One region of the Cytobacillus sp. QJM3NY_8 genome, then DNA from elsewhere that is predicted to be linked to it. Evidence: riboswitches for the same ligand, from Rfam matches in the RefSeq annotation. Region 1 holds a riboswitch; each other region holds the start of a gene.
The links. Region 1 has a riboswitch for S-adenosylmethionine ahead of AC0VZ9_RS08780 (2,3-diketo-5-methylthiopentyl-1-phosphate enolase). Riboswitches for the same ligand answer to the same signal wherever they lie in the genome.
Positions count from the first base shown of each region.

Region 1 (3,655 bases):
TTTCAAAAAGACTAGCGATGATTCTGCATCCTGGTCTGCAATTTCACCCAATCTGGTCAAGTCATAACCAGTCGTCCAAAGTTCCGGCAGCACAATAACATCCGGTTTATCCCTAAGCGCCTTTTTAATCATGATTTCGGCTGCTTTAAAATTATCCTCAGGTTTTCCAAATGCAATATCCATTTGCAAACAGGCAATCTTTAATTTCATAAAACTCCCCCGCAATCATCATATCCTTATGGTAAAATTAGTCCGATAGATGGAAATTTTCAAAATTTTACTTTACATCTTACCATTTACGTTATATCATTTGTGACTATATTTTCAATCTTTTTTTTAAGCAGGTGAACAATTTGGTAAATTATCCGCAATCAGATCTTTTGAAAAGTCTGCCTAAACAGTTTTTTGCATCTTTGACAGCCAAAGTGGGGAGAAAACTCCAACAAGGGCATGATGTCATCAATCTTGGACAGGGCAATCCTGACATGCCTACACCAGAGCATATTGTCAAGAGTCTTCAAAGTGCAGCCGATAATCCGCAAAACCATAAATATTCCCCTTTCCAGGGCTTCCCGTATTTAAAAAAGGCAGCTGCTGACTTTTATAAAAGGGAATTTAATGTTGAATTGGATCCTGAAACCGAAATAGCCATCCTTTTTGGTGGTAAAGCCGGACTGGTTGAAATCCCTCAATGCCTTTTAAACCCTGGGGACAGCGTATTGGTTCCGGACCCGGGATATCCTGATTATTGGTCAGGTGTTGCACTTGCCAAAGCAAAAATGGTGACAATGTCTCTAAGAGAAGAAAATAACTTCCTGCCAGTATACAGTGAATTGTCAGCAGACCAGCTTAATGCAGCAAAACTGATGTTCCTTAATTATCCAAATAATCCCACTGGAGCAGTGGCAAACAAGGACTTTTTTCAAGAAACAGTTGATTTGAGCAGAAGCCATGGTATTTGCATCGTCCATGATTTTGCATATGGAGGAATTGGCTTTGACGGCATAAAGCCTGAAAGCTTTCTTCAGGCAGAAGGGGCAAAAGAGGTCGGAATTGAAATTTATACACTTTCAAAAACATTTAATATGGCAGGCTGGAGAGTTGGATTTGCAGCTGGAAATGCAAGTGTCATCGCAGCACTGAACCTTATGCAGGATCATCTATACGTCAGCTTGTTTGGTGCTGTTCAGGAAGCTGCAGCAGCTGCTCTGTCAGGACCACAGGATTGTGTTAAAGAATTGAATTCCATATACGAATCCAGACGTAATACATTCATCTCTGGCCTCAGGGAAATCGGCTGGAATGTTCAAGCTCCTAAAGGCTCTTTTTTTGCATGGCTCAAGGTCCCTGAACAATTTACATCGGAAGAGTTTGCTGACTATCTCTTGGATAAAGCGCATATTGCGGTTGCACCAGGCATCGGATTTGGTGATTTTGGAGAAGGGTATGTGAGAGCGGGTTTACTGACATCTGAGGAGAGACTTAAAGAAGCAGTGGGCAGAATAAAAAAATTAAATTTATTTTAAATTTTTCTCATAATTCAATTGACAAAAATATTAAGCACTGTCATAATTCTAATTAAATTTTAATTCTAAATTAACTGAATACTCGTTTCGTTTTCTTATCAAGAGCAGGCGGAGGGACTAGCCCTATGAAGCCCGGCAACCGACTTATACATGAGCACGGTGCTAAATCTTGCAGCTTATAGCTGAAAGATAAGAAGATGTTAGATTGCTATCCTAACCTCTTCTTATTTGAAGAGGTTTTTTATTGTTTTCATTCTTTGATTTTTGAAAGGAAGAATATACATGAGTGAAATTATTGCAACGTATCTGGTTCATGATGAAAAACATAACCCGGAGAAAAAGGCCGAGGAGATCGCTTTAGGCTTAACGGTCGGGTCATGGACCCATTTGCCGGAACTAGAAAAACAGCAGCTGGAAAAGCATAAAGGCAGGGTCGTTTCTGTTGAAGACTATACTAAAGATGAAGAAAAAAAGGAAACAGCCGCAGTCATTAAGATTGCCTATCCAACTGTTAATTTCAGTCCTGATTTACCGGCAATATTAACAACAGTCTTTGGAAAACTATCATTGGATGGAAAGATTAAATTGTTAGATTTACAGTTTTCCAATGAACTTAAAAGCTTTTTTCCTGGGCCACGATTCGGGATTGACGGACTGAGGGAAAAACTGAATGTATATGATAGACCCCTTCTGATGAGCATCTTCAAAGGGGTGCTGGGCAAAGACATGGATTTTTTAACTTCGCAGCTGAGGGAACAGGCCCTTGGCGGCATCGACCTTGTAAAAGATGATGAAATTCTATTTGAAAACCGCCTTACACCTTTTGAAGCCCGGATAACCGAAGGCAAAGAAGTGCTAAGGCAGGTTTATGAGGAAACAGGCCACCGTACCCTATATGCTGTGAATTTAACAGGCAGGTCTTTTGATTTAAAAGATAAGGCAAGGAAAGCATCCAGACTTGGTGCAGATCTTCTTCTCTTCAACGTATTCTCGTATGGGCTCGATGTTTTGCAGTCATTAAGAGAAGATGATGAGATAGGGCTGCCTATCATGGCACATCCTGCAGTTAGTGGAGCTCTTTCTGCTTCAAGTGTTTATGGGATTTCCTATCCTTTGCTTTTAGGCAAACTCCTCAGGTATGCAGGCGCAGACTTGTCTCTATTCCCTTCACCTTATGGATCGGTTGCCCTTGAAAAAACTCTGGCCTTATCAATTGGGGATACCCTGACTAGGAATGATTTCTGCAAAAGAACCTTTCCGGTTCCATCAGCCGGCATCCATCCGGGTCTTGTACCTTTGCTTTTCGAAGACTTCGGAATAGACAGTGTAATTAATGCCGGAGGTGGCGTACATGGGCATCCGGATGGGGCAAGAGGAGGCGGTTTGGCATTCCGCCAGGCGATAGATTTAATTTTAAATGGGGCTTCTTTAACAGATGCTCCATCAAACTTCCCTGAATTAAAAAAAGCGATTGATCTGTGGGGGTACAAAGAGGTGGCTGTAAAGAATGGCTAAAGTGGCGGTATTTTGTGATTTTGATGGAACTATTACCGAAAACGATAACATCATTCATATCATGAAGCACTTTGCTCCTTCTCAATGGGAGGGGTTAAAAAATCAAGTTCTGGGACAGGAAATTACCATTCAAGAAGGAGTAGGAAAGATGTTTTCCCTTCTGCCAAGCAGTCTGAAAGATGCTATCACCGATTTCATCTTAGAAAATGCAAGAGTAAGAGAGGGATTTCAGCCATTTATCGATTATCTGGAAAAAGAAAAAATACCGCTTTATATAGTCAGCGGAGGAATAGATTTTTTTGTGGCTCCTGTACTGGATAAGTATGGACCCTTTGAAGAGGTGTTCTGCAATAGTTCTGATTTTAGCGGCGATACAATTAATATCTTATGGCCCCATAGCTGCGATGAAAAATGCAATAAGAATTGCGGCTGCTGCAAGCCTTCTATTATGAGGAAACTGGTGGATGAGAACACCTTTAAAGTGGTGATCGGAGATTCAGTAACCGATCTGGAGGCTGCCAAACAGGCAGACTTTGTCATTGCCAGAGATCTGCTCCTGGAGAAAAGCAAAGAGATGAACCTAAATCATTCTGCCTTTGAAACATTCTATGATT
Region 1 is NZ_CM149681.1:1,670,525-1,674,179, forward strand. Features, by position in the region: gene AC0VZ9_RS08770 (carbon-nitrogen family hydrolase) at 1-210, opposite strand, end outside; gene AC0VZ9_RS08775 (pyridoxal phosphate-dependent aminotransferase) at 354-1,526, shown strand; SAM riboswitch class I at 1,619-1,722, shown strand; gene AC0VZ9_RS08780 (2,3-diketo-5-methylthiopentyl-1-phosphate enolase) at 1,809-3,041, shown strand; gene AC0VZ9_RS08785 (2-hydroxy-3-keto-5-methylthiopentenyl-1-phosphate phosphatase) at 3,034-3,655, shown strand, end outside.

Region 2 (3,655 bases), 2.3 Mb from region 1:
GATCATGCTTATTTCCTGACGCGCTTTTCTTAGCTTGCTTCCCTTTATCTTTGAAACCTCATTTCCTGCAACTGTCACACTGCCATGGGTAGGAAGCTCCAGCCCATTCAGCATGCGGATCAAGGTACTTTTACCTGCACCGCTATATCCGATAACTCCGAAGATTTCTCCTTCCTTTACTTCCAGGTTTACATTGTCAACAGCTTTTACCTGGCCTTTTTTTGAAGAGAAAATCTTCTGTACATCTTTTATAGAAATCAACGTGAATTGTCACCTCTTTAATCGAAAGATACAGATTATAATTATTAGACTGCTTATATTCCCCTATTTTTTACTCCTTATAGGCTTTCATGCGCTAAAAGCAAAAATGCCTTTCTGCACATGAGCAGAAAGGCATTAAAAATTAAGTCCTTTCTCTCATCTGTCAAAGCTATGCTTTGAGTGAATTGGCACCATTTCAAATAATTGACGGTTGCCGGGCTTCATAGGGCACTTCCCTCCACCTCTCTTGATAAGAGCGTAACGATTTATATTCAATTAATATTTTAATAAATTAAGCAGTTTATTAATTACGTTTGCTATCGTATCATAGCCATCAAAAAGGTGTCAACGAAGAAATTTTAAACTTTCGGAAAAAAATGAATGGTAAATTTTCCTTTATGCTTTTGCAGAAAGTGATGTAATGCCTGCAGCTGCTTCGATCGCCTGTTCCAGATCTTCAATCAAATCTTCCGCATTCTCGATTCCGATAGAAATTCGAATTAGATCCTCCGGCACTCCCGCAGCTTTTAAACCTTCTTCATCCAGCTGCTGGTGAGTTGTACTTGCAGGGTGGATAATCAGGCTCTTTGCATCCCCGACATTTGCCACATGTGCCCAAAGCTTCAGGCTGTTTATTAGCTTGGCACCTGCTTCTCTTCCGCCAGCAATTCCAAACACAGCCACAGCTCCTGCTCCTTTCGGCAAGTACTTATCCGCCAATTTTTTATCCGGATGGCTTTCATTTCCAGGATACAGGACCCAATTAACAGCTGGATGCGCCTCTAGATACTCCACTACTTTTTTCGTATTGGCAACATGCTCTTTCATCCGTACATGCAAAGTTTCAAGCCCCAATGTGAATTGAAATGCACTTTGCGCACTCATAGCAGGCCCTAAGTCTCTTAAAAGCTGTACGCGTGCTTTGATAATATAAGCCGCCTCGCCAATTGCTTCGCTATAGACAATATCATGGTAGCTGGGATCTGGCTCTGTAAAGCCCGGGAACTTATGGGAATTCCAGTCAAATTTTCCTCCGTCTACAATAATTCCTCCCATTGTTGTTCCATTGCCGAGCAGCCATTTAGTCGCAGAGTGTATAACAATGTCAGCCCCATGTTCGATCGGCCTGCATAGATAAGGTGTAGCAAAAGTGTTATCGACAATCAGCGGCACACCATTCTCGTGTGCAATTGCTGCTACCTTTTCAATATCCAGGATTTTTAAGCTTGGGTTCCCTATCGTTTCGGCAAAGATGGCCTTTGTTTTATCTGTAATCGCGTTACGGAAATTTTCCGGCTCTTTTGGATCAACCAGTTTCACTTTAATTCCATACTTGGGAAGTGTGACTGCAAACAAATTATAAGTACCGCCATATAAATTGGACGCAGCAATAATTTCATCCCCTGCTTCAGCTATGTTTAAAATGGCAAGCGTAATGGCAGATTGTCCGCTTGCAAGAGCCAGGGCACCAACTCCTCCTTCAAGCAAGGCCACTCTTTCCTCAAATACACTTACAGTCGGATTATGTATCCTGCTATAAATATATCCTGGCTCTTTAAGAGCAAAGAGATCTGCAGCGTGATCTGTATTCTTGAACTGGTAAGCATTGTTCTGGTAAATCGGTACCGCCCTTGCGCCAGTTACAGGGTCTGGCTTCAGTCCCCCATGCACTCCAATTGTTTCAAAACGGTAATTTTTTTGTTTATCAGTCATTGCTTTCTCTCCTCTATAAAAATTTTAGTATTTCTTATCGAAGAACTAAGAAAAATGCAAGGTGCCTGGAGCTAGACAGTTATCAAATTTCAAAGAAAAAAGTCTGATATTATGAAAAAACCCTCTTCATAAGAAGAGGGCTTTATCGTCTCTTCTTATCTTCCAGAGCATCCCGCTCTGCTGGATTTAGCACCGTGTACTTTACCGGTTGCCGGGCTTCGCTGGGCCAGTCCCTCCGCCTCTCTTGATAAGAATATTCAGTTAATTGATATTAAAACGATATTATCATACTATTTAAAAAATGGTCAAGTATTGTGATATGAAATTTTCCCTAAACAGAAAAAGGATTCGAGGAGCAATTTTTTTCTGAAGGTGGTTTCCATCTTTATTTTATTTTGGAAAATAGCATCCCTTAACTTTAACTCGCCTGAAATCAATGACAGCACAGCTTCTTCAGAGCCCGAGACCTCCACATCAAAATTACTGGTGTGACTGGCCTTCCGGATTTCCCCATTCATAATTTCCAGAGGAATGCTTATATTTCCCGCCTTAATAAGCAAAGAGAAATTTGATTTTCTTAAAAAGTATCCAAGATGACCTTTAGACTTTAATTCCCGGATAAATACATCAGGTAAATCCTTCACAGCCTCACCTCTTTTAATGGGTTTATCATCTTTAATATTCAGTAATAAATGGCTTCAATCCTTTAATTTTCTTTCGACAAAATCAGAAGATCGCTGGAGCCAGACAGTTCTCGCATTTCAAATTTATTAATTCTGGAAGAACCAGAAAGACAATACCTGTTTATTAGGCATTGTCTTTCATTTCCCGAGAAATATGTCAGATTATACTGTTTTTACGGAAGGTGATGCAGTTTTTGTCTTTTTATAGTTTTTGAAAACAAAGAAAAAATAGAGAGAGCCAATCAAATATAAAGAAGCTGTAATGGAGAATACGAGTGCATATCCCCAATAATCTCCATATCTCATGACAATTCCTGTTGAAATAGGCCCCATTACAGCCCAGCCCAGATTGAAAACCATCTGATTAACGGAGTTTGCCAGCCCTTTCATCGAATCATTTACCCTAGACATCATCAGCGACATTTGTATTGGGTTTCCAGCATTCATTAATGCCTGCCGGAACAAAAAGCCGATGGCAGCCAGCCAAAGATTCTCTGTATAAGCAGTTAAAAGCAGAAAAGGAAGTGACATGAGCTGCAGGATTACAACTGCTCTGACTTCTCCCACCTTCCTTACCACAACCGGGCCGATAATCATAGCAAAAGCTGTGGCAGCCTGCCCTAATGAAATAATAATGCCAATGGTTGAATTGGAAGCTTCAAAACGGTCTGCGAAGTATAGATTTAGATAAGGGATAACCAGTCCTGCTCCAATTCCTATCAGCAGCTGCGCAAAAGCAAACATGGCGATAATTTTGACGCCTTCATTATTAGCGGATAGGTTTTTGAACGAAAAACCTTTTATGCCTCTTACATCGTTTTTATCTTTCGGAGCTTCTGCGAAACGAAGGATGGGAACAAGGCCTGCTATGAAGAAAACACTTGCAATCAGAAGTGTAATCCGGATGCTGGTGAGCTGGTCCACAAATAAAGAAAATACATCCGTAAAGATGCCTCCGCTTAAGTTTCCGATTACATTTGCACCCGTCATAATGGCAA
Region 2 is NZ_CM149681.1:4,647,723-4,651,377, forward strand. Features, by position in the region: gene AC0VZ9_RS23850 (methionine ABC transporter ATP-binding protein) at 1-261, opposite strand, end outside; SAM riboswitch class I at 415-518, opposite strand; gene AC0VZ9_RS23855 (O-acetylhomoserine aminocarboxypropyltransferase/cysteine synthase family protein) at 658-1,974, opposite strand; SAM riboswitch class I at 2,127-2,228, opposite strand; gene AC0VZ9_RS23860 (SCP2 sterol-binding domain-containing protein) at 2,280-2,618, opposite strand; gene AC0VZ9_RS23865 (MFS transporter) at 2,820-3,655, opposite strand, start outside.
Region 2: linked by a shared signal. The riboswitch ahead of AC0VZ9_RS23855 (O-acetylhomoserine aminocarboxypropyltransferase/cysteine synthase family protein) and the one ahead of AC0VZ9_RS08780 (2,3-diketo-5-methylthiopentyl-1-phosphate enolase) in region 1 are both predicted to bind S-adenosylmethionine.

Region 3 (3,655 bases), 2.2 Mb from region 1:
GAGGAAGGAGAAGCGTCTATTCCAGATGCTGCCAAATATTCACTAACTGCCTGTCTTAATGGCAAATACCCCTTTGGTTCCTCATAACCGAGTTCACTCAATTCATCAGCAGCTTCCTTTAGAACTTTCTGCATCGTTTGCACAGGGGAAATCTCAGGGGAAAGCTCTCCTTTGCTGAGCTGTATAAAAGCGGGATCCATTTCTAAATCATTAATTTCTTGAACGATTTTTTCGCTGGCTCTGTGTATCCCTGTATCGATATATTCACTCCAGTTGGCAGACTGCCTTGAAGCGAGCAAGGTCCAAGTATTATTAATAACCTTTGTGCCAACCCCCGTTTTCCCTTCTATTAGTCCATCTGCAGCAAGTTCTTCCAGAGCAGTGATAATTGTGCTTCGGTTTACTCCAAACTCCTCAGCCAGTTTCCGCTGGCTTGGAATTTTACTTCCGATTGGCCATTCCCCTTTGGAAATCTTTCCTTTAATAGTCTCAATAACTTGCTGATATTTTGGCAATTGTGCTGTATCCATCCATATAACCGCCTTTATGAAAATTGGCTGGCAAAATTCTTTCCTAATTGGTTGAGGACATTGTATCAGTTATTGATTATCCTGAAAAGCAGCACAGATAATGGCTGGAAATGTTGATAAGGGGGATGAAGTTGGCAAATAAGAAATTTATGATTATCGGGGCGCATAGTTCTATCATCATTCTTTGGGCATCCGCATTCCCGGGAATTCGGGCTGGGCTTGAATCGTACTCCCCTGAGCACCTTGCCCTTTTTAGACTTTTAGTTGGTTCGGCTGCACTTGGTGTCTTAGCACTGCTGACAAGGATGCGTCTTCCGGATATAAAAGATTTTCCTGCTATTTTTATACTTGGATTCCTTGGTTTTACGGTTTATCATACAGCTCTCAACATTGGGGAAAAAACAGTAAGCGCCGGGCCGGCAAGCTTGATTGTATCAATGACTCCGATCTTTTCGGCTGCGTTGGCTGCTTTATTTTTAAGGGAAAGGTTTGGAAGGGTCAGGTGGACTGGTTCCGCAGTCAGTTTTGCTGGTGCCGCACTTATTTCGCTTGGTGCAGGAGGAGGGTTTGAAATCCAAACCGGTATTTTATTTGTCCTGCTTGCTTCCATTTCAGAAAGCATCTATTTCGTGTTTCAGACTAAATATTTTAATAAATACGGATTTTTGTCATTTACATCCTATACGGTATGGGCAGGGACTGGTTTTATGCTGATTTATCTTCCTGGGCTTGGTAATGAGATCTTTCATGCATCGGCCGAATCCACTTTAAGTGTCATCTATTTGGGGATTTTTCCAACGGTAATTCCATATATTGCCCTAGCTTTTCTTGCGTCCATAGGAGGGACTTCTGAAGCGACAAGCTCTCTTTATCTGACACCAGCAATAGCATTTGTCATTGCTTGGGTTTGGCTGGGAGAGGTGCCGACTATGTTATCCGTTGCGGGTGGTATAATCGCTCTGGCAGGTGTGATGATTATTCACCGTAAAGACAGCTCTGTTAAAGTAACGGAAATTTTTGAAAATGGCCCAAGTGAAAATATTTGAAAAATAATGATTGACATCCTTTTCTTTATGGTGGTAAAGTAATAAGCATATTAAACAACCGAATAATAAAAATCTTCTTATCCAGAGAGGTTGAGGGACTGGCCCTATGACACCTCGGCAGCGGACAAAAGTGTACCGTGCCAAATCCAGCAAGCGTAGCTTGAAAGATAAGAAGAGGACCATTGATAAATGCTGCCCTCTTCTTTCTTTAGAAGAGGGTTTTTGTTTTTATCCGAAAAAAATGCATCAAGATTCTATTCATAAACATATGAATAATTCTTATCGAGAGAAGCAGAGGGACCTGGCCCAATGAAGCTTCGGCAGCAGGCAGACTGCACTGTGCCAAATCCAGCAGGCGATAGCCTGAAAGATAAGGAGGGGACTTCAAAAAACCTCTTCTGTTAGAAGGGGTAAATTTCAGGATATAATTCTTAGTTTTCATATAGGATTAATTATATATAACATTTAGAAAAGGAGAGATGCTGAATGATAGAGTTTCAGAATTTAAAGAAAATCTATGAAAGCGGAGGACAGCAGGTAGCTGCTTTAAATGGAATAGACTTAAAGATTAACAAAGGTGAGATTTTCGGTGTGATCGGCTTCAGCGGTGCGGGAAAGAGCTCTTTGATCCGCTGTGTCAATTGGCTGGAGAAGCCGACTTCAGGAAAGGTCATTGTCAGTGGACATGATCTGACGGCTTTATCTGTAAGAGAAATTCGCGAAGTGAAAAGAAACATCGGGATGGTCTTTCAGCATTTTAACCTTTTAAATTCGAAAACAGTGTTTGCCAATGTGGCGATGCCGCTCACACTGGCTAAGATCCCTAAAGATGACATCAAAAAGCGTGTCCATGAACTATTAGAATTCGTGGGGCTTGCAGACAAGGCAAACAGCTATCCCGATCAGCTGTCAGGCGGGCAAAAGCAGCGGATCGGAATTGCCAGGGCGCTGGCGACCCAGCCTTCCATTCTATTATGTGATGAAGCAACTTCAGCGCTGGATCCGCAGACAACCAGCTCTATCCTGCAGCTGCTGAAAAAAATAAATAAAGAATACAACATTACTATACTGATCATTACCCATGAAATGTCTGTAATCAGAGAGATCTGTGATCGTGTCGCTGTAATAGAGGCAGGAAAAATTATCGAAGAAGGAACCGTCTTCAATGTCTTTTCATCACCAAAGACGCAAACAGCGAAAAACTTTGTCAGCACTGTCATGAATGATCAAATACCTGACTCCATTAAAGAAGTGATTGAAAAACAGCAAGGGCTTCAAAAGGTATTTAGAATCAACTTTGTTGGAAATTCTGCCGGGCAGCCGCTCCTCTCGCAGGTTGCCAAAAAGTTTAATATCGACTTCAACGTCCTGTTTGGAAATATTACTGAACTTCAGGGAACACCGTTTGGCAACCTGATTGTCGAATTCCAGGGTCCAGACAGTGAAATCAGACGTGCTATTCAGTACATCAGCCAGGAAAAAGTTTCAATAAAGGAAGTGACAACACGTGCTAGTTAATCAGGAAAAAATCATCGAAGCCTTAATCGAAACGATTCAAATGGTGGCATTCTCATTGCTGTTTTCAGCTGTTATCGGACTGCCGCTTGGTATATTGCTTGTCGTAACAAGGAAAGGGCATCTGCTGGAAAACCTCGTTGTTTTTAATATCATAAACAGCATTATTAATATTTTCAGATCAGTTCCCTTCATTATTTTAATGGTAGCCATTATCCCCATTACCAGGCTGATTGTCGGAACATCGATAGGTACGGCTGCAGCCGTAGTGCCGCTAGTCTTTTATGCCGGGCCATATATTGCAAGATTAATAGAAAACTCATTGCTTGAGGTAGATCCGGGTGTTATAGAAGCTGCAGAAGCAATGGGAGCAACACCAGGCCAGATAATACTAAAATTCCTGATTCCGGAAGCACTTAGTTCGCTGGTATTAGGCTTTACAATTGCAACAATCGGATTGGTCGGAGCATCAGCCATGGCCGGGGCAGTCGGAGGCGGCGGGCTTGGTGACCTCGCCATTACCTACGGCTACCAGCGATTCGATACAACAGTCATGCTGATTAC
Region 3 is NZ_CM149681.1:4,765,737-4,769,391, reverse strand. Features, by position in the region: gene pdxR (MocR-like pyridoxine biosynthesis transcription factor PdxR) at 1-530, opposite strand, end outside; gene AC0VZ9_RS24465 (DMT family transporter) at 662-1,576, shown strand; SAM riboswitch class I at 1,651-1,750, shown strand; SAM riboswitch class I at 1,853-1,953, shown strand; gene AC0VZ9_RS24460 (methionine ABC transporter ATP-binding protein) at 2,063-3,094, shown strand; gene AC0VZ9_RS24455 (methionine ABC transporter permease) at 3,084-3,655, shown strand, end outside.
Region 3: linked by a shared signal. The riboswitch ahead of AC0VZ9_RS24460 (methionine ABC transporter ATP-binding protein) and the one ahead of AC0VZ9_RS08780 (2,3-diketo-5-methylthiopentyl-1-phosphate enolase) in region 1 are both predicted to bind S-adenosylmethionine.

Region 4 (3,655 bases), 890 kb from region 1:
ATAAAACATGCTGCAGTAAAAGACAATAGGACCTGCTATAGCAGGTCCTCACAAATTAAGCCGTTGCAGTTGCAGCGTATTTTTCTTCCAATGTCTTCTTTAACAATGAAGCTAACTCAAGCATTCCATATTTTCCAGCTTTCGCTTCTGCTTCAGAGTTATAGTTTGTGTTTGTATTAATATCATAAGTAAAAATGTCACCTTCAGCATTTCTGATAAATTCAATGCCAGCGACTTGAATATGATTCCTGGCCAGAACGTCTTTATATTTTTCTAAAATTTCGTCCTCAAAACCTTCAATGATCTTGAACTTTGGCCTCTCTTCTGCTTCTTCTCCAACAGGGCAGAATAAGTCGCCAATCTGGCATGCGTCCGCAGGGCATAGTTCAAATCCTTCCGATGTATCAACCCTGACGGCATAAACAAAGTTGCCTCCGACAAATTCACAGCGGGTGATATAGCTTTCAGGAGATTGAATATATTCCTGAATAAGGGTAATGCCATCAACAGGCTCTTCGAAGGAAGGTCCCTCCACATAAGCTTTTAGAGCTTCAATACTATGGAATAATTGAACACCCAGGCCTTTACCGGCACGGTTATGCTTCGTGATAAACGGCTGTCCGGCAAATGCTTCGGCTGCCTTAATAATATGTTGTTTTCCAACCGCTGCAATCGTTTTGGGAGTCCTGACACCAGATTTGTTTAACTCCAAGTACTGCAAAACCTTACTAACTTCAAGCTTCAGAGCGCTCGTTCCATTCAACACTGTACGGCCATGTGCTTCAAGCCAGGCCAATACTTGTCCCGAAAATTCAGCTGCAAAGCGATGATCACGGGTATGAGAAGAAGCACTCATCCGGCTATAGAAGATTCCTTCTGGAGGTTCTGCCGATAAATCTACCGTTCCTTCGTCTAAATGCCATTCTTCATAAGGAACACCCAGTTCCTCCAGCCTTTTTGTCAAATGGACTGTCCACTCACTATTTTCATGAATTACATATACCTTGCTCATTATTATGGCCCCTTTCTAGCTCTTTATTAAACTGCGTTTTTGTTCCACTAATGGCATAACCGTCTTTGCAAAGCGTTCCATTTCCTCCAGCTGAGGTGAAAATTGCAATAATAATAAGTCTAGGCCAGCTTCTTCATATTGTAAAATCCGATCAGCAATTTGCTCTGGTGTTCCTACTAAGTTTGGCCGCAGACCTCTGTTAGAGACAGAGTAATCCTGCAGCTGAATCTGCTGCTCTAATTGTGACTTTGTAGTGAAATCCTTAAAACCGGCGTAACCGCTGGAATCCTTCACAGCCGTGATTTTTTCAAGCTCAGCAAGAGCTTCTTCTTCTGTATCACGGCAAATAACATAAGCAGCCATTCCGAAAGAACTGAATGGCGCATTGCCCGTTTGTTCACGCCGTGCCTTCATTTCTCCTATTTTCAGATCAATCTCCTCAGCCGTTCCGCCGTGCATAACATAAGCATCACATTTTTCTGCAATGGTCTGCTTGCCTTTTTCGCTTTCACCGCCTGCATAAAGAATCGGGTTAGGTCTTTGAACTGGCTTTGGAGCAAGCTTCGTGTCCCTTAAGTCGTAAAATTGACCGGAATAATGGAAGGTTTCTTCCGTCCATAACCCTTTTAGAACATCAATGAACTCCTCAGTGCGGGCATAACGCTCATCATGTTCTGTAAAAATACCGCCATATTGACGCGCTTCTTCGGCCCACCAGGCAGAAACCACATTTAGAGTAAAACGGCCGTTGCTGATTTGATCAATATTGGCTGCCATTTTTGCTGCTACAGCAGGATTATGAAAACCAGGGCGGACCGCGGTCATAATTTCAATTTTTTCCGTCACGGCTGCAAGTGCGGCTGCCGTGGACCAGGCTTCAAGAGAATCATGGTCCGGTCCTTTAATATCATTTAAATATAATTCAGCTATTAACGTAGTCGAGTATCCCCATTTTTCAGCCGACTGAATGACGTTTTTAGCATATTCAAAGGTTGGCGGCATATTTTCGTCTTCTACATTTCGCAGCCAGCCTCCAAAAATCGGCAACCAGAAACCATATTTCATTTTTCTTCTCTCCTCTTGCATTTTTAAATATCTACTTTTCGCATAACTTAAGTTGGATTTATAAACAATTAAAAAACTCTCCTCCTAAGAAGAGAGTTTTATCAACCCTCTTCTCATCTTTCAAGCGATGCGCTTGCTGGAATTGGCACAGTATTCATCAGAACCTGCTGCCGAGGCTTCAAAGGGCCAGTCCCTCCACCTCTCTGGATAAGAAGAAAATATTCAATTTTTTAATTAATTAAAGCGATAATAATTTAAATTCACCCAATTGTCAATCAATTATTTCTGAACTCTAAATACTAATAAGGATTATCCTTATATAATGACACTCTTAATACATATCCTTCTGGGTAAAATTCCAAAACGCAACAGCAAGACAGGCGGCAGCCCAAATCCCAAGCATGGTTAATGAAAATGGCAGTGACATCCCTTCAATCGGCGGAGCTTGACCTTCTAAGTAGTTAATCAGATCAAAGTTCAAGTTCACTAAATACTTGGAGCTCGTCCAGCTCGAACCGATAGAAGATAACAGGGTGCCTGCGATTAACACGGCCATCATCGCCCCAATTCCAGTCGCTGTATTTTTCACCAGAACCGATATCATGAGGCTTATGGTTCCAACAACCGCTGTTACCACCCAGGCAAGCCCAACTGACATCAGCAGGTATTCCCACATCGACAGGATATGGATGTATTCCGTTGAAAACTCACCAGATGCAGAAGCTTGAAATCCGGTCAAAATAGGTGCAGTCCAGCCATCATAACCGAGCACGATTCCTGAAACCCCATAACAGACAATCACGGTTGCCGCCATCAGCAATGACGTATACAGCAAAACCGTCAGCCATTTAGCCATCAGGATTCTCCATCGTTTAACCGGCCGGGACAGCAATGTTTTGATGGTGCCATCATTATATTCCCCGCTCACAATATCAGCCATTATAATAATAATGAATAAAGGCAGGACAAGCGTAATTCCCTGTGAGAAAAAGATGCGGATAAACGTAGGGGCTCCAGGATAGTTTGGGTTAATATCGTTGTCCAGATAATACTGCTTTTGCTTCAGATCAAATTCAAGGAACTGTCTAAACTCGTCCTGGATTCCGCTCGATGCCAGCCGATTTTGCCGATCGACAATCTCCTGCTGAAGCTCCACTCTCCAGTCCAGAGTACCCTGTTTTTCGATTTTCTCCTGTATCTCCCGGTATTGTGCGTATGTAAACATAGAGACTAGAATGACTAAAATAACGATGACAACCGCCATGCGTTTTTTGGAAGCAATCTTCATCACTTCATTATGAATCAGGCCAACCATATTTGGATTAGACAATATGATCGCCTCCTGTCAAACTAATAAATAGATCCTCCAATGTCTGCACTTTCCTTTCGATCGTCCATACATCAATACCCGCCTTCATTAAAGCTTCATTCAGGAGCGAGGTTTTGCTATCATCCATAAGAGTGTGTATAGTATGGTCATCATATAGTTCTGCAGCCTGGACATATGGGGATTCTTTAAGAATAGCAAGTGCACGAAAAGAATCACTGACTCTCCAATCCACACCAGATGACAGTGCA
Region 4 is NZ_CM149681.1:778,586-782,240, reverse strand. Features, by position in the region: gene AC0VZ9_RS04245 (ATP-grasp domain-containing protein) at 56-1,012, opposite strand; gene AC0VZ9_RS04240 (LLM class flavin-dependent oxidoreductase) at 1,028-2,077, opposite strand; SAM riboswitch class I at 2,188-2,291, opposite strand; gene AC0VZ9_RS04235 (ABC transporter permease) at 2,409-3,392, opposite strand; gene AC0VZ9_RS04230 (ABC transporter ATP-binding protein) at 3,400-3,655, opposite strand, start outside.
Region 4: linked by a shared signal. The riboswitch ahead of AC0VZ9_RS04240 (LLM class flavin-dependent oxidoreductase) and the one ahead of AC0VZ9_RS08780 (2,3-diketo-5-methylthiopentyl-1-phosphate enolase) in region 1 are both predicted to bind S-adenosylmethionine.